DNA from 4 places in the Kitasatospora sp. NPDC005856 genome. Region 4 is predicted to be linked to each of the others. Evidence: riboswitches for the same ligand, from Rfam matches in the RefSeq annotation. Region 4 holds a riboswitch; each other region holds the start of a gene.
What was found. Region 4 has a riboswitch for cyclic di-AMP ahead of ABZ449_RS01530 (hypothetical protein). Riboswitches for the same ligand answer to the same signal wherever they lie in the genome.
Positions count from the first base shown of each region.

Region 1: linked by a shared signal. The riboswitch ahead of ABZ449_RS34025 (NlpC/P60 family protein) and the one ahead of ABZ449_RS01530 (hypothetical protein) in region 4 are both predicted to bind cyclic di-AMP.
Region 2: linked by a shared signal. The riboswitch ahead of ABZ449_RS34760 (transglycosylase family protein) and the one ahead of ABZ449_RS01530 (hypothetical protein) in region 4 are both predicted to bind cyclic di-AMP.
Region 3: linked by a shared signal. The riboswitch ahead of ABZ449_RS02380 (transglycosylase family protein) and the one ahead of ABZ449_RS01530 (hypothetical protein) in region 4 are both predicted to bind cyclic di-AMP.

Region 1 is NZ_JBEXWT010000085.1:35,147-39,566, reverse strand. It holds gene ABZ449_RS34030 (NlpC/P60 family protein) at 1-169, opposite strand, end outside; gene ABZ449_RS34025 (NlpC/P60 family protein) at 421-1,536, opposite strand; cyclic di-AMP (ydaO/yuaA leader) riboswitch at 1,547-1,700, opposite strand; gene ABZ449_RS34020 (NlpC/P60 family protein) at 2,039-3,076, opposite strand; gene ABZ449_RS34015 (NYN domain-containing protein) at 3,275-4,420, opposite strand, start outside.
Region 2 is NZ_JBEXWT010000091.1:7,625-12,044, reverse strand. It holds gene ABZ449_RS34770 (SDR family NAD(P)-dependent oxidoreductase) at 1-389, opposite strand, end outside; gene ABZ449_RS34765 (cytochrome P450) at 680-2,068, shown strand; cyclic di-AMP (ydaO/yuaA leader) riboswitch at 2,290-2,457, shown strand; gene ABZ449_RS34760 (transglycosylase family protein) at 2,463-3,368, shown strand; gene eno (phosphopyruvate hydratase) at 3,734-4,420, shown strand, end outside.
Region 3 is NZ_JBEXWT010000001.1:556,895-561,314, reverse strand. It holds gene ABZ449_RS02390 (DUF397 domain-containing protein) at 1-33, opposite strand, end outside; gene ABZ449_RS02385 (hypothetical protein) at 626-1,579, shown strand; cyclic di-AMP (ydaO/yuaA leader) riboswitch at 2,032-2,202, shown strand; gene ABZ449_RS02380 (transglycosylase family protein) at 2,189-3,556, shown strand; gene ABZ449_RS02375 (hypothetical protein) at 3,800-4,000, shown strand; gene ABZ449_RS02370 (LacI family DNA-binding transcriptional regulator) at 4,108-4,420, opposite strand, start outside.
Region 4 is NZ_JBEXWT010000001.1:356,269-360,688, forward strand. It holds gene ABZ449_RS01515 (TetR family transcriptional regulator) at 1-91, shown strand, start outside; gene ABZ449_RS01520 (alpha/beta hydrolase-fold protein) at 376-1,518, shown strand; gene ABZ449_RS01525 (MoaF N-terminal domain-containing protein) at 1,662-1,991, opposite strand; cyclic di-AMP (ydaO/yuaA leader) riboswitch at 2,408-2,573, shown strand; gene ABZ449_RS01530 (hypothetical protein) at 2,576-3,946, shown strand; gene ABZ449_RS01535 (hypothetical protein) at 4,012-4,420, opposite strand, start outside.

The sequences.
Region 1 (4,420 bases), on a different contig from region 4:
CGTCGTACAGCTGCTCCACCTGCGTCTTGACGTCCTGACGGTCGCCCGGGTCCGGGCTGCCGGGGGCGGCCTGGGCACTGCCTCCGGCGGCCACGCCCAGGGCGGTGGCGGCGGCCGCGGTCAGCACCAGCGCCCGGGTGAGCAGTTGGGAACGGCGGTGCACGGGCATGGCGGCAGCGGCTCCAATCCTGCGGTGCGGCCCCCGCCGCCGCACCGGGAGGGGCGGCCGTCGAGCGGGAGTCCGGTGGCAGACGTTAGCGAGTCCGGGCAGGCGAGTCCAAACCCCCACCAACCCGAATATTCGACCCCTTGTCGGACATCAGATCGACTCGGGGGGAAAGCCGCAGGAAGAGCCCCGGGAAAAGCTGCAGGCCCGGCCTCCCCTGAGGGAGACCGGGCCTGGAAGCGTCCGAGCGGGGATCAGACCCGCACGATGGAGGCCAGCGGCATGTTGGTGACCGCCTCGTAGCGCACCGACGCACCCGGCTTGGGGGCGTGCAGCACCTGGCCGTTGCCGGCGTAGATGCCGACGTGGTGGGCGTCGGTGTAGAAGATCAGCAGGTCGCCGGGCTGGGCCTGGGAGATGTCCGAACCGATCCGGGTGCCGGCCCCGGCCTGCGCCTGCGAGGTGCGCGGCAGCGACACGTCGGCCTGGTTGAACGCCCAGACCATCAGGCCGGAGCAGTCGAAGGAGTTCGGGCCGGTGGCGCCCCAGACGTACGGGCTGCCGACCTTGGACGCGGCGGCCGCGAGCGCGGCGGCACCGCGCGAGCTGCCGGGGGCCACCTTCACCGGAGCGGTGGTCGTGGGGGCCGAGAGGTCGCTGCGGCTGTTGTCGCGCGAGGCGCGGTCGGCCTGCTGCTGGGCCTGGGCGGCGGCGTCAGCCTTGGCCTTGGCGTCGGCCGCGGCCTTCTCCTCGGCCTGGCGCAGCGCCTGGCGCTCCTGCTCGGTCAGCGTGTTGAGCAGGTCCTGGGCCGCCTTCAGCTTGCCCTGGACCTCTTCCTTGGAGGTCTTCAGCTGCTGGGTGGTCGTCTCCAGCTCGGCGAGCTTGCCCTGGGCCTCGCTGCGGTCCTGGTCGAGCTTGCGCTGCTGCTCCTGGAGCTCCTTCAGCTGACCCTTCTGGGTGCTGCCGGCCTGGTTCAGGGCGTCGGCCTGACCGAGGAAGTTCTCCGGGCTGGAGGAGAACATCAGCTGGACGGTCGGGGATATGCCCCCGTTGCGGTACTGCTCGCCGGCGATCTCGGCCAGGCCGCCCTGGAGCTCGGTGACCTGGGCCTGCTGACGGGCCACCTGGTCCTGCAGGCCGGAGACCTGCTTCTCCAGCTCCTGCTGCTTGGACTGGGCGGCGTTGTAGTTCTCGGTCGCGACCTCGGCCTGCTCGTTGAGCTGGTCGACCTGCTCCTTGACCTGTTCCTTGGTCGGCTGCGGGTCGGCGTGGGCGCCTTGCGCGGAGAGGACGACGGCGGCCGCGGCGACACCGGTCAGGATCGAGACGCGGGCGCGGCCTGCGGGCTTGGGACGACGATGGGACGCCACGAAGGCGGACTCCTTCTTCCTACATCCGCCTACCGGGTGAGCTGACGGGTTCGGGCCGGAAGCATGCCCTACGACGCCTCACGGCCGTTCCACCGGCCGACCTGGCGCCGATTCACCCCGGAGGAACGTGGTTCCCCGGCTCCGCTCCGCAGCGCCCCCAACCACTGGGCTCCCCTGTCGGGCAGTCGCTTCGACCTGCCCCGCTGCCTCGCGAACTCGACGGTAACCACCGCCGCCACCCTGGCTGGGCGATCGACAGTGCGGTGGTTCGGAGCACGACCCTAGTAACTGAACCGTGATCCGTTCAAATCCTTGTCAGAAAAAAGACCGAAGATTTCCCAAGTTCTTTTGTGAATATGACCGATGGTGACCAGTGGCGCACAGAAGGCTGATCGGTTCTCGGCATGTGGTCACGAAAGGGCGCGCGAAGCCGAACGCCACCCCACGCGGGGGGTGGCGCTTTTCACAGGCCCCGGAGGAGCCCCTCGGGCGTGTCGGGCCGTCAGACCCGGCGGATGGTGTTGATCGACATCGCGTCGGCCTTCATCACCTTCACCACGTCACCGGTGTGCGGCGCGTGGACCACCATGCCGTTGCCGATGTACATCCCGACGTGGTGCATGTCGCCGCCGTAGATCACCAGGTCGCCCGGCTGGGCCTGGTCCAGCGACGGCACCCGGGTGCCGTAGTGGCCCTGCTCCTGCGAGGTGCGCGGCAGCGAGACGCCGGCCTGGCCGTACGCCCAGACCATCAGGCCCGAGCAGTCGAAGGTGGTCGAGCCGGTGGCGCCCCACACGTACGGCGAGCCCTGCTTGCCCATCGCCTTGGACACCGCCACGGCCGCGTAGCCACTGGCCGGCGGCAGACTGCCGAGGTCGACCCGCTCGCTGCCCCGCGAGGCGCGGTCGTCCTGCGCCTGCTGGGCCTTCAGCGCGGCGCGGTCGGCGGCGCTCAGCGAGTTCAGCAGGTCCTGGGCGGCCTTCAGCTTGGCGTTGACGTCCGCCTTGGCCTGGTTCAGGTCCTTGGTGGTGGTGTCCAGCGAGGCGAGCACGGCGGCCGCCTCGGCCTTCTCCTGGTCCAGCCGGCGCTGCTGGTCCAGCAGCCCCTTGAGCGCCTCGGCCTGGCTGGTGCTGGCCTGCTGGACGGTGGAGGCCTTCTCCAGGTAGCCGGACGGGTCGGAGGAGAGCATCAGCTGGACGGACGGGTCGATGCCGCCGGTGCGGTACTGCTCGCCCGCCACCTCGGCGAGGCCGCCCTGGAGCTGGGTCATCTGCTCCTGGCTGCGGGCCACCTGGTCCTGCAGCTGGTCGGCCTGCTTGCGCAGCTGGTCGGCCCGCTCCTTGGCGCCGTTGTACTTCTCCGCCGACTGCTCCTGCTCCTCCTGGAGCTGGTCGATCTGCGCCTTGACGTCCGCCTTGTTGGGCTGCGGCGCGGCGTGCGCGGCCACCTGGGCGGAGAGGGCGACCGCGGTCGCAGCGGCAGCTGTGAGCACGGAGATCCGCGCGCGGCTCGGCTGCTTGGGACGGCGGTGGGAGGCCAAGGGACCGGCTCCTTCTTCCATCGGACTCACCTGATGGGATGAGATTCCGGAAAATAGGTTTGACGCCAGACCCTAGTGAAGATCTATCTGTTTTGCCACTCCCCCGAAGGCGTGAACTCCGCTCCGCACACTGACCGCACGGGATCGGCACACCACCCCGAACACGCTCCTGACCAGGCATCGCACGGCCGGTCGGGGTCAGGGGCGCGCCAGCCGGTTCAGCAGCAGCACCGACGCCACGGGGCGCGCGCCCGCCTTCCGCACGCCCTCCGCGACCTCCCGGTCGGTGGACACCACCACCACCGGACGGCCCTGCGGCTCGGCCCGCACCAGACGGCGGATCAGCTCGTCGGCCGTCTCCCCGGTCCGGCTGAACCGCACCCGGACCCCGCGCGGCGGCGCCATGATCACCGGGACGTCCAGGTCCTGCCCGTCGAACACACAGGTGACCTCCGCCTGGGTGCGCTGCGCCAGCATCGCCAGCCCGCCCAGCAGCCGGATCCGCTGCTGTTCCAGCGGCAGCGTCGGATAGCCGGTCTTGGTCACGTTGTAGCCGTCCACCACCAGGTGCACCTGGGGGATCGCCAGCAACTGGTCCAGCAGCGCCGGATCGTCCTCGGCCAGCCCGCGCCGGGCCACGTCGTGCGGCGAGGCCGCCCCCGGCACCACCGCCTCCACCAGGTCCGCCGGGCGGATCTGGGAGACCGGCAGCGCCAGCTCCCGCTGGAGCCCCTGGGCCGACTGCAGCACGGTGTCCAGCAGCAGCCGCAGCCGCATGTCCTCGACGCTGCGCCCCTCGCGGGCCGACCGGCGGCCCTGCTCGGCCGCGGTCTCCAGCTCCGAGACCCGGTGCCTGAGTCTGCGCGCCTCGGTCTCGGCCGCACCCCGCTCGGCCGCCGCCTGCCCCTTCAGGGCCTCCAGCTCGCCTGCCACCCGGCGCGTCTCGGCCTGCGCCCGGCGGGTGTCGCTCTCCAGCGACCGCACCTTCTTGCGCAGCGACTCCGCCTCCCTGCGGACCCCGTCGGACTCGGCCCGCTGCCGGTCCAGGTCCGCCCGCGCGGAGGCCCGCACCTCGGCCAGTTCGGCCTGCAGCTTCTCCACCAGCCGGGCCGCCTCCGCGGCCGCGTCCTCGGCACCGGCCCGCTCGGCCTCCTCGCCGGCCTCGGCCACCAGCCGGCTCCAGCCCGCCGAACGCACCAGGTAGGCGGCGGCCGCGACGTCCATCGGATCGGCGGCGCTCGGGACGGTACCCGACTCCAGCGCCTTCACCAGGTCCGGCTGCCCGAGTCGCAGCCGCTCCGCTATCCGCACCCGGAAGGCCGGCTCGGCCTCCAGGGCCGCCGC
Region 2 (4,420 bases), on a different contig from region 4:
TGCGGCGGGACGAGTTCGCCGATGGCCTCGCCGACGAGGACGACGAGTTCGGCGAGCCGTTCCAGGTCGAGGTGGTCGGGCAGCTCGGCGAGCGAGATGATCCGCTCGCCGCCCGGGCCGGCCACGGCGAACAGGTCGATCGGTCCGAGGTGCTTCTCGGCGGTGTCGACGAGGGCGGCGACGTCGCTGGGGCGGCGGATGTCGCCGCAGACGCCGACGACGGGGCAGCCCGGCCGGTCGAGTTCGGTGGCGAGGTCCTCGGCGATGCCGACGTACTGGTCGGCGATCAGCATTCCGGTGGCGCCGGCCGCGGCGAACCGGCGGGCGAGGCCCGCGCCCGAACCGCCGTCGAGGACCGCGATGACGACGACTGACCCGCTGACCCGCATGGCCTGCTCCTCCCTGTGGGCGACACCGCACCGGCGCCCACGCGTACTGCGGAGGATCGTAGGCACGTCCTGACCCTCCGCAACAGGGATTACCCCTCAGGTGACCAGACTCACGCCCACCCCGCGGCCAAGAGTCGGCCAAGAGCCGTCCACGGGCGGTCCACGGGCGGTCCACTGACCGTCCACGGACAGGCCATGAGCCGTCCATGACGGTTCCCGGCCGGTCGACGGGTCGTCCACGGAGTGTCGGCACGACGGCCGCGGTCGGGCGCACCGGATACGGTCGGTCCATGCCAGCTCAGCCCGACCCCGCCCGGCCCGCCGCGACGCCGTCCGACGCCCCCGCCCAGGCCTCCGCCCCGCAGCTGTTCACCTGGGAGTTCGCCTCCGACCCGTACCCCGCCTACGCCTGGCTGCGCGAGCACGCCCCGGTGCACCGCACCACGCTGCCGAGCGGGGTGGAGGCCTGGCTGGTGACCAGGTACGCGGACGCCCGGCAGGCGCTCGCGGACAGCCGGCTGTCGAAGAACCCGGCGCACCACAGTGAGCAGGCGCACCGCACCGGCCGGGTGGGCATCCCGGGGGAGCGGCAGGCGGACCTGATGACCCACCTGCTGAACATCGACCCGCCGGACCACACCCGGCTGCGCCGGCTGGTGTCGAAGGCGTTCACCCCGCGCCGGGTGGCCGAGTTCGAGCCGCGGGTGCAGCAGCTCACCGACCGGCTGATCGACGGCTTCGCGCAGCGCGGTTCGGCGGACCTGATCCACGAGTTCGCCTTCCCGCTGCCCATCTACGCGATCTGCGACATGCTCGGGGTGCCGGCCGAGGACCAGGACGACTTCCGCGACTGGGCCGGGATGATGCTGCGACACACGAAGCCGGGACACGGCAGTGGCCAACGCGGCGGCGTGGGGCGGGCGGTGAAGCGGATGCGGGCGTACCTGCTGGAGCTGATCCACCGCAAGCGCGCGGACCTCGGGGACGACCTGATCTCCGGTCTGATCCGGGCGGGCGACCACGGCGAGCACCTGACCGAGAACGAGGCCGCGGCGATGGCCTTCATCCTCCTGTTCGCGGGCTTCGAGACGACCGTGAACCTGATCGGCAACGGCACGTACGCCCTGCTGCGCAATCCGGAGCAGCGCCGGTTGCTGCAGGAGTCGGTGGCCCGCGGGGAGAGCGCGCTGCTGGAGACCGGCATCGAGGAACTCCTGCGCTACGACGGGCCGGTGGAGCTGGCGACCTGGCGGTTCGCGACCCGTCCGCTGACCATCGGCGGGGTGGACATCCCGGTCGGCGATCCGGTGCTGGTGGTGCTCGCCGCGGCGGACCGCGACCCGGCCCGGTTCGCGGACGAGAACACCCTGGACCTGGCCCGAACGGACAACCCCCACCTGGGCTTCGGGCACGGCATCCACTACTGCATCGGCGCTCCGCTCGCCCGGCTGGAGGGCCGTGCCGCGCTGGCCACGCTGCTCTCCCGGCTGCCGGATCTGCGGCTCGCGGAACGCCCGGAGGATCTGCGGTGGCGCGGCGGTCTGATCATGCGTGGGCTGCGCGAACTTCCGGTGGAATTCAGCCCGGAGAACCGCTCTCCGCACGCTCCTCCGCACACTCCTCCGCGCACCCCTCCGGAGGCCTCTCCGAACGCTCCCGCCGCGCCCGCGACACGCTGAGGTCGCGCTGACGGGACGTCGCGAATCGCCTGCTGGCGGGGGTGTGAACAACCATCAATCCGGACATAACACCGCCGTTGGTAGGCGATCGAGCACAGGCCGTAATTATCGTGTGATATCGACGATATGAGCTTGTGATTGGTCTGAAGATCTGTCTACTCTCCCTGGAGTTCGCAGCTGCGGACCTCGTACGCGGAACGCCGAGTCCTGCCCGCCGCGCCACGGGAAACCGACCAGAACCCTGGGCAGGGGCGGGGGAACCAGGTTTTTTGCCGTCTCCCCACGGCTTGGGGTGAAGCCGCCCGAGCGGAACGTTTCCGCATACGGCGGCCGGGCCACCTCCCGGTCCGAACCCGACAGCTCACCTCGCAGGCGTGCGGAGAGGGACCTCTTCATGCTGTTCGTTGGAACTGGCCGTCACCGTCGTCGCACCCAGGCCGAGAAGGCCATCGCCGTCGCCGGTGTGGCCGGCGTCGGACTCGCGATGCCGCTCCTCACCGCCACCGGCGCCTCCGCGGCCCCGGCCTCCACCTGGGACGCCGTCGCCCAGTGCGAGAGCGGCGGCAACTGGAGCATCAACACCGGCAACGGCTTCTACGGCGGCCTCCAGTTCACCTCCAGCACCTGGAAGGCGTACGGCGGCACCGCCTACGCGCCGCAGGCCAACCAGGCCAGCAAGGGCCAGCAGATCTCGGTCGCCGAGAAGGTGCTGGCCTCGCAGGGTCCGGGCGCCTGGCCGGTCTGCTCCCAGAAGGCCGGTCTGACCAAGGGCGGCGCCCCGGCCGCGGTCGACACCTCCTCGGACGCCAAGCCGCAGTCCGCCCCCAAGCAGCAGACCCCGAAGCCCGCCGCCAAGCCGGCCGAGAAGCCGGTCGCGCAGCAGCCCGTCGCCCAGAAGCCGGCCCAGAAGCCCGCCGCGCAGCCGGTCCAGCAGGCCGCCCCGCAGCAGCAGGCGCAGCCGCAGGCCCCGGGCTTCTCCGGCAAGGCCGGCTGGGACGCCGACGCCAAGGTGTACTGGTACCAGAACAACGGCGCCTGGTACTGGACCAGCCACCAGGGCGTCTACCAGCAGTACGCCGGCCAGGCCGCCGCCCAGCCGCAGTACGCCCCGCAGGCCGCGCAGTCGGCCCCGCAGGCCGCCGGCCACGACTACACCGTCCGCGCCGGTGACACCCTGTCGACCATCGCCACCGCCCAGGGCGTGTCCGGCGGCTGGCACGCGCTGTACGAGCAGAACCACGCCACCGTCGGCGGCGACCCGAACCTGATCATGCCCGGCCAGGTGCTGCACTTCGGCTGAGCCGGCCCGCCCGACGCCGGCCCGCCCGACGCCGGCCCGTAGCGCCCGCGATCGCAAGCCGCGGCCGTGCCCGCGGCCGCAAGCCGCGCCCGCCGACGCGCCCGGCGCCGGCGCCGCCTCACCCCGCCGTCCGAAGGGGACCGGTCCTACCGGTCCCCTTCGTCCGCATTCGCCCGCTCCGGTGGGACAAGCTGGGACAAGCAGGTGAACTACCGGTGGGTAGTGGGGCCACACGCTGAGACGGGACCGAGGCGGACGTGGCCCCGGGAGCCCGGGCGGTTAGGCTCTGGTCGTAACGACTCCGCAATCGTCCTGCTGACAGCACCACCGTCAGACCGGACCCTGCTTCCGCAAGGAGATGCCTCGTGCCGTCCATCGATGTCGTCGTAGCCCGTGAGATCCTCGACTCGCGCGGCAACCCCACGGTCGAGGTCGAGGTCGGCCTCGACGACGGCAGCACGGGTCGTGCCGCTGTGCCGTCGGGTGCCTCCACCGGTGCCTTCGAGGCCCTGGAGCTGCGCGACGGTGACAAGAACCGCTACTTCGGCAAGGGCGTCGAGAAGGCCGTCCTGGCCGTCATCGAGCAGATCGGCCCGGAGCTCGTCGGCTACGACGCCACCGAGCAGCGCCTGATCGACCAGGCCATGCTGGACCTGGACGCCACCCCGGACAAGTCCTCGCTGGGCGCCAACGCCATCCTGGGCGTCTCGCTGGCCGTCGCGCACGCCGCCTCCGAGGCCAGCGACCTGCCGCTGTTCCGCTACCTGGGCGGCCCGAACGCGCACGTCCTGCCGGTCCCGATGATGAACATCCTCAACGGTGGGTCGCACGCGGACTCCAACGTCGACATCCAGGAGTTCATGATCGCCCCGATCGGCGCGGAGTCCTTCTCCGAGGCCGTCCGCTGGGGCGTCGAGGTCTACCACACGCTCAAGGGCGTGCTGAAGGAGCGCGGCCTGTCCACCGGCCTGGGCGACGAGGGCGGCTTCGCCCCGAACCTGGACTCCAACCGCGAGGCCCTGGACCTCATCGTCGAGGCCATCCAGAAGGCC
Region 3 (4,420 bases), 200 kb from region 4:
GTACGAGCCGTGCGTGTCCTGCGAGTCGTGCATAGAAATCTCCCGAAGAGCTTCCGGAGTTGTCGTCCGGCGCGGCGCCCCCGGCACCGCCCAAACGAACGGACCGGCCCCGTACCGGTCCGGCACAACGCCTCACTTGACGCGATGATAGCCGCAGTGCACGTGCATCAGCACGGGACGTTGCAGGTGCAGGGCGCCTTTTGCGCGCAGTCGCGAACTCTTCACGGACCCTTCTCCTGACGGTACGTAAACGGACATAGCCGATGAATCGTCGGACTCGCGATAACCGGCCGTGAGCATCTCCCCGCTGAATGTTGATCTTCGAATGCCGGGAGTCGCACCCCCGTGACCCTCCGTCAAACCACCTTCATGCTGTGAGACATCTCACGCGCCCCAGGTGCAACGCCGGCCCCCTCGGTTCACGTCGTGACAATCGCCGGCGGTCCCGCGGGGGTTGGGCGCGGAATGTCCGGATTGTAGGCAAAGCGCCCGGACCGGCGCCGGAGACGCACCCGCTCCACGCCGAGTCCGCACGGTCTCCGCACCGGCTCCACGCCGCGACCGCGCCGAACCCGTACGGCAGCCGACTGCAAGCCGGACGGGCGGATGTCCTACGATCTCCGGCATGAGCACCGCAGCCATCCCGGGCGCGCCACTGCCCGTCCGCACTCCAGGCTCCCGTGCGCGGGGGCGCCATCGTCGTCCCGAGCGCCCCGAGATCCCGGCCGGCGCCCCGGCCCTGGTGCTCGCCGTGCCCGCGACCGCCGGGCCCGAGTCCCGCTCGGTCGTCGAGGAACTGCTCTCGATCGTCCGCACCGAACAGAACGGCGTCCAGACCGCGGTCGGCTACCTGCCCGGCGGCGAGAGTACGGGCGACGAGGACCGCACCGTGGCCGAGCTGCTGGCCGCGGCCGCCGAGGCCGGGCTGCCGATGCCCGTCCTGGTGCCGCTGGTACCCGGCCCGCACACCTTCCTGACCGGGCTTCACGCGCTCGCCGCCGAGTACGGCGCGCCCGTCACGGACCCGCTGGGCCCGCACCCGCTGCTGGCCGAGGGCGTGCACGTCCGGCTCTCCGAGGCCGGGCTGGCCCGGGCCGACCGCGCCCGGCTGTTCGCCATCGCGACCGCCGCGGACGGCGTGGTGCTGACCACCGTCGGCGGCGAGGACGCGGCCGCCGCGGCCGGCATCACCGGCGTGCTGCTGGCCGCCCGACTGGCCGTGCCGGTCGTCGCCGCCGCGCTGGACGTGCCCGGCTCGGTGGCCGCGGCCGTCAACCACCTCAGGGAGACCGGCTCGCAGCGTCCGGCGCTGGCCCCGCTGGTGATCGGCCCGGAGGCGGACTCCGAGCTGCTCGCCACCGCCGCCGAGGAGACCGGCTGTCCGTCGGCCGCGCCGCTGGGCTCGTACCCGTCGGTCGGCCAGCTGATCGCCTCCACCTACCTGGCGGCGCTCCCCGCACCCTCCGCGGAGGACCTGGCACGGGCCGAGGCGGAGGCGGCGGCCGCCGCCGAGGCCGAGGGCGTCATGGAGGGCGTTCGCGGTGCCCACGCGGCCTCCGAGGGGCCCGCGGGGCGATAGTCGACACCGCGCGCCGCTCGCGCGCACGGAAGGGCCCGGAACGGTTGGCGTTCCGGGCCCTTCCGTCGTGCTTCGCCCACCCGGGGCCGGCCCGTTCGGGAGTCGGATGCCAATGAAGCGGAATGTCCGTTCTGGCCCCTTTGGAAGGAAATAGGAAACGCGGCCGCGGGTGCTCGAATCACGGCCTCCGCCACGCCCGACGGGGCGCCCCGCTCCGCGATTCGACGCGCCGTCACGCCACTTCTGAAGCGATGCCAGTTGTGGACTTCCGCAACAGCGTTACCCGAAAATGATCATTTGCGATCATGAAGAACGGCAATTTTGGCAGCTTCCTCTAAACCGTGATGCGCATCACAGTGATTTGCAGTTTGAACTTTAGCCTGATTAACGTGCTCCCCGTTCGTGACCACACGAACCCGGTTCATCCGCAACGCCGAGTCCTGCCGTCGGATGTCCTGGAAACGCGAAATCGCACCACGGCAGGAGCGGGGGACCCACAGGTAAGTCGCCCCGGACCGGTCTTCGGAACGGTCCAGGGCTAGGGGTGAAGCCGCGCCCACAGCGCGGCCGGGCAACTCCAGCCCGAATCCGACAGCTCACCTCGCAGGCGTGGGAGAGGACCGCGTCTTCATGCTGCCCACCAACGGCACTCGCCTGTCCAGCCGCACCCGTCGTGTGATCGCCGCCCTCGGCGTCGCCGGCGTCGGCCTCACCGTCCCCTGCATCGCCTCCGGCACCGCCTCCGCCGCCTCCGTCGCCACCTGGGACAAGGTCGCCCAGTGCGAGAGCGGCGGCAACTGGAGCATCAACACCGGCAACGGCTTCTACGGCGGCCTCCAGTTCACCTCCAGCACCTGGTCCGCCTTCGGCGGCACCGCCTACGCGGCGCGCGCCGACCTGGCCACCAAGGACCAGCAGATCGCCATCGCCGAGAAGGTCCTCGCCTCGCAGGGCCCCGGCGCCTGGCCGGTCTGCTCGGTCCAGGCCGGCCTCACCAAGGGCGGCCCCGCGCCCACCGTCAACACCTCGGCGGGCTCCACCTCCGGGTCCACCACGGGCTCCACCGCCGCCAAGCCCGCCGCGCCCGCCCAGAGCGCCAAGCCGGCCGCTCCGGCCGCACAGCCCGCACAGCCCCAGGCCCCGGCCGCCAAGCCCGCGGCGCCCGCCCAGGACGGCGCTCAGGCCACCACCGACTCCGCCGCCTCCGGCAACCGCGGCGACTGGGTCCAGAAGCGCCAGCAGCAGGCCCAGGGCAGCGACTACACGGTCGTCGCGGGCGACTGGCTGTCCGCGATCGCCGACCAGCACCAGGTGCAGGGCGGCTGGCAGCGGCTGTACGAGCTCAACCGCGGCACCCTGTCCGAGGGCCCGGACACCATCTACCCGGGCCAGCACCTGTCCCTCGGCGGCAACGGCCAGGCCCAGGCCGGTCAGTCCGCCACCGGCAAGTCCGGCTCGGACTTCACCTGGTTCGACCGCTCGCAGCAGTCCGGCCAGTCCGCGAACGGCGGTGCCGTGAACGCCCAGCCGACCGCGCAGGCCCAGGCCCCGGCCACCAAGCCGGCCGCCAAGCCCGCTCCGCAGACCCAGACCCAGACCCAGGCTCCGGCCGCCACCGGCAGCATGGCCGCCGCGGTCTCCTTCGCCGAGTCGAAGGTCGGTCAGGCGTACGTCTACGGCGGCACCGGCAACGGCGGCTGGGACTGCTCCGGCCTGACCCAGGCCGCCCTGCGCGCCGCGGGCATCTCCATCCCGCGCGTCGCCGCCGACCAGGCCGCCGCCAGCACCCACGTCTCGCTGGACAGCCTCCAGCCGGGCGACCTGCTGTTCTGGTCCAACAACGGCAAGGACTCCGGCGTGTACCACGTCGCGATCTACGTCGGCAACGGCAAGTACGTCGAGGCCGCCAACCCGAGCTCGGGCGTCCGCGAGCAGAGCATCGCCAACTGGGCCCCGGACTTCGCCGGCCGGGTCTGAGGACGGCGAACGGCCGACAGCCGACGGACGACAGATAACAGCTGACAGATAACAGATTTCATCATCTGTCAGCTGTCGCTCGAACGCTGCCACCCACGACCCCCGGGGAGAGTCTGGTCGCTCCTCCCCGGGGGTTCCGGCATGCCTCCGGCCCTACCTCCGGCCCTACCTACGCGGCGAATCCCCGTGGTGAATCCCCGCCCCAACGGGCATGCTGCTGCTCTGCACCCGAGGAGGAGCCACATGGCCCAGGTCACCGTCACCCTCGACGCGAACCTCGCGATCGACGCGATGATGCTCTCCGGCACCAAGAACCCGCAGGACGCCGTCGAACTGGTCCTGCGCGACTACCTGGCCCGCGGCCGCCGTACCGAGACCCGCACCGGTGAGGCGGCCGACGGGCACCGGCTGACCGTCGACCGCCCGACCACCCAGGAGGGCTGATCCCCGACGGCCGCCAACGGCCCGCGACGGCCGGCCGCACGCACGCCGAAGGGCCCCGGAGAGCAACCGCCCTCCGGGGCCCGTCCATCGGCCGTGCCGACCGGGGCTCAGCGCGCGCAGGCCCCGGTGGACCCGCGCATCACCAACTCCGGCTGGAACATGAACTCGCCCCGCTGGGCCGCGTTCCCGCCGACCTCCTCCAGCAGCGCGTCCACCGCCGCCGTGGCCATCGCCTCGACCGGCTGGCGGATCGTGGTCAACGGCGGCTCGGTGAAGGCGATCAGCGGCGAGTCGTCGAAACCGACCACCGACACGTCCTGCGGCACCGACAGCCCGCGCTGCCGCACCGCCCGGATCGCCCCGAGCGCCATCATGTCGCTCCCGCAGACGATCGCCGTGCAGCCCTTGTCGAGCAGCGCG
Region 4 (4,420 bases):
GCTCGCCGGTCCGGGTTCCCCGCAGGATCTCGGCGCGCGCTGCATGCGCGAGCTCGCAGCGGGGCTACGGCTGTGGGGGCGGGTCGGCTGAGCCCGGGCCGGGGGTCAGGGGGGTGACCGTGGTCGACAGCCGACAGCCGACAGCCGACAGCCGACAGCCGACAGCCGACAGATTTCAGATGACAACTTTCGAAATCTGTTATCTGAACGTTGTCATCGCTCCGCCCCGCTCCCCGTGACCTCCCAGCCGCCGTCAGCTTCCTCCCAGCTGGGGTTAGGGTTGATCCTCGCGCCCCGGCAGGGGGAACCGGGGTGACCTCCTCGGATGTCCCCAGCGGAGGGGACTGGAGTTCGAGGCGTGGGAGCAAGCAGGGCATGGGTCTGACGAGCCACAAGGTGCTGGCGCTGACCGCACTGATCGCGGTCGCAATGATGGTCGGCACGGTCTGGCTGTGGCCCAGACTCGCGAAGAAGAGCTGGCGGGCGGTGCTCGGCCGGATCGGCGCACTGCTCGCCACCCAGCTCGCGGTGCTCGCCACGCTCGGCCTGGTCGCCAACAACTACTTCGCCTTCTACAGCAGTTGGGGCGACCTGCTGGGCATCGGCGACACCGGACCGGTGGTCATCCACAACAAGGCGGACGCCTCCGGCCGGCTGATGGTGGAGACGATGGGCCAGGCCGCGGTCAAGGGCGGCGGCGCGATGGGCCGTGAGCCCAGCCAGTCCGGCGAGATCCGCAAGGTCCGGATCGACGGCGCGGTCAGCCGGCTGTCCACCGAGGGCTACGTCTACCTGCCCCCGCAGTACTTCCAGCCGGAGTACGCCCAGAAGCAGTTCCCGGCCGTGATCGTCAGCACCGGATTCCCAGGAATCGCCGAGAACCTGATCACCCGCTTCAACTACCCGGGTGCCGCGCTCAAGCTGCTGCAGGAAGGGCGGATGCAGCCGACCGTCATGGTCCTGGTGCGTCCCTCGCCCGCGCTGCCGCAGGACACCGAGTGCGAGGACATCCCGAACGGCCCGCAGTCCGACACCTACTTCACCAAGGACGTGCCCTCGGCGATCCAGGCCAGCTACCGGGTCTCCTCGGACCCGCAGGCCTGGGCCTTCATGGGCAACTCGACCGGTGGCTACTGCGCGCTCAAGCTGGCCATGCGCCACCCGGACGTCTTCCCGACCGCCGTCGCGCTCTCCGCCTACTACGACGCGGCCGACGACCCGACCACGGGTGACCTCTTCGGCGGCAGCAAGCAGCGCCGCGACGAGGCCAACCTGATGTGGCGGCTGAAGAACCTGCCGCAGCCGAAGGTGTCCGTGCTGCTGGCCGGCACCAAGAAGGGGGACGGCAACTACCGGCAGGAGACCGAGGCCTTCGTCAACGCGGTACAGAGCCCGATGAAGGTCTCGTACAGCATGCTGGACAACGGCGGCCACAACTTCGAGACCTGGAGCGCCCTGCTGCCCTCCTCGCTGGAGTGGCTGTCCCAGCACCTCAAGGTGCCGAACCAGACCGTCTGAACGGACCCGGCCGAGCCTGACCGGCCGAATGATCGAACCCCCGGAGCCTCAGCCCCGGGGGTTCGATCATTCAGGTCGTCCAGGTCGTCCAGGTCGTCCAGGTCGTTCAGGAGCCGTCCGGCCCCGTCCGGCGGTCCCAGCGCTCAGGCCACCCGCTCCAGCGTCCCGGTGTGCAGCTCGCCGACCCGGCCGCCCTCGCCCTCGAAGGTCCAGAAGGCCCGCACGGTCAGCTTGCCGAGGTCCATCACGTGGCTGACGGTGATCCCGCTCTGTTCGGTCCAGCTGACGAAGTAGATCTCGGGCGCGACCTCGGCGACGTGCAGCCGCACGTCCTCCCACTGGCCCGCGGACTCGCCGAGGCCCTCCCAGCGCAGCCGCGTGCCGTCGGCCGAGTAGGTGTTGCGGAAGGCCGCGCCGTTGTCGGCCTGGAAGAGGTAGGTGCGGCCGGCGAAGGCGGGCAGGGGCGCGGTCATGGTGGGGCGGGTCCTCGTCTCTGTCAGGTCGTGGCGAGCATCCGGTCGGGCTCGCCGCTCTTGTGCACGGCGGATGATGTCCGACCTCCAATTTATCCGACCGGGTGCACTCGGTCAGGCAGTCGCCACGGTACGGTCCGCCATCACGCGGCCGCCCGGGTGTGCGACCGGCACATGGGCAGGGCCGCACACCGCTCCTGCCGCCCGGCCGGCTGGGTGATCCCCGTCCTACTCCTCCCGCCCTGTCCGTGATCAACTCGGCTGCCACGCAGCGTCGTTGATCGACACCGCTGTGAGCTGCGCGACAACCCGCCCGGCCGAGTTGTCCGCTCACGTACGGCCTGCCTAGCCTGCAACGGTCGTCCGCCCTCGCGGACCCCGCCGCCGGGACGCCGAGTCCTGTCCACCCGTGGGCGGGTCACCGAGCACCACAGCGGACGGGAGCGGGGGAACCAAGGTCAGCGCCCGGCCCGTACGCCCCTGCGTACGGGCCGCGGCTAGGGGTGAAGCCGCTCCCCAGGTGGCCGGGCAGCCTCAGCCCGAACCCGACAGCTCACCTCGCAGGCGTCGCAGAGGTCACCCCCATGCCCAAGCCTGCCGGCTCCATGCCGCGGCCCGCGCTCGCGCCCGCCCGCCGTCGCGGTCCACGCCACGCCCGTCCGTCCCGCCGCGGCCGCAACGCCGCCCTCGCCGCCACCGGGGCGCTCGCCATCAGCGGTGCCGGTCTGCTCGGCCTGTCGTCCGTCAGCGGGGCCCAGGCCGTCACGGCGCCGACCGTCACGGCGCCGACCGTGACCGCGCCGACCGTGACCGCCGTGCCGACGGTCTCCGCGCCGACCGTCACCCAGGACCGGCTCGGCCCCGCCACCATGGTCGCGGGCAAGGCCACCGCCGCCTCGCTCGGTCTGCACTCCTCGGCCTGCGTCACCGCGAGGACTGTCGGCGTGGGCGTGCGCGACGCGCGCGGCAACAACCTCGACTTCCCCGGCAAGGCCTCCGACGTGCAGATCTGCCCGAGCGGGTTCGACTTCACCAGCGGCGCGCGTGCCCTGCCTGCCGGGACGTACACCCGGTTCGGCTTCTGGCAGGACCTCGGCGGCACCTGGCACAACCTGTCCTCGCAGCGGCTGGTGGTCTCGGCGGCCGGGACGTCCACGCCGACCCCGACCCCGACCCCGACCCCGGCCCCGACCCCGGCCCCGACCACCGATCCGACGACCAAGCCGACCACGCCGAACCCGAGCACCGCGGCGCCGTCATCCCCGGTCGCCGGCAAGTCGCTGACCTGGTCGGACGAGTTCAACGGCGCGATCAGCTGGGGCCGGCGCTGGGTCGGCGACAAGAGCACCGCGTACCGGTACGCCAATCACAACCCGGGCGACAACAAGCTCGACTGGCTGAACAGGAACAACGTCAGCGTCGCCAACGGGGTCGCCACCTTCACCGCCACGCCCGGCGGTCCGGCCCTGGAGAACGGCAAGCGGTCCTGGAACACCGGCTTCCTGACCACCGAGGGTTCCGACGAGGGCTTCCAGGTCAGGACCGGCGACTACGCCGAGACCCGGGTCGAGCTGCCCGCCGACAGCGGCGCCTGGCCGGCCCTGTGGACCTGGAAGAACGGCAACGGGGAGATCGACTCATTCGAGTACCACCCCGACAACCCGAACCTGCTGGAGCTGACCAACCACGTCAACCCGGGCAATGCCAGATACCACACCGACGCGAGCGCCGTCGCGAAGGGCCGGTGGGTGACCATCGGCACCCACTACGGCGCCAATTCGGTGGACTGGTACGTCAACGGCGTCAAGGTCTTCTCGGACGGCAGGGGCGTCGGCGCCAACTGGTCGGCGTACCTGATCCTCAACCTCTCCGTGTCTGCGGGGCAGTACCATCCGGCGCCGCAGGGGGCCGCCCCGATCACGTTCGCCGCCGACTACGTCCGCGTCTTCCGGTAGGACCGGGGTCACCGCCGGGCCGGTCCCGCCGGTCGGCCCGGTCCCACCGGCGGGATACGGCCGGTTCAGGCGCCGGCAGCCGTCTCTGCCACCGTGATGTCGAACGGCTGCCGGTTGTCGTCCTCGTTCCGGTCGTCCGCGCTGCGCACCGTGACCGAGCCGCCGCTCAGTCTGCCCACCGGCAGCTCAGGGTCGAGCCGGACCGGGACGAGCGCGGTCGCGCTGCGCCCCTCCCGCAGCCCGGCGCCGAACACGCACCGCACGACGCGGCCGTGGCCCGTCACCCGGCAGTCGGACGGGAAGTACGGGCCCTGCGGGCTGACGCCCTCCGGCAGGGTGATCACGACCGTGAACGGGGAGGCGGTGGTGTCCGGGCCCCGGTTGTCGACGAAGGCGTGGATGGTGGTGGTGCCGCCGGGTGTGGCCGGATCCGGGTCCATCCGGACCACTTCCAGGTCGGAGTCGGACGGTCGA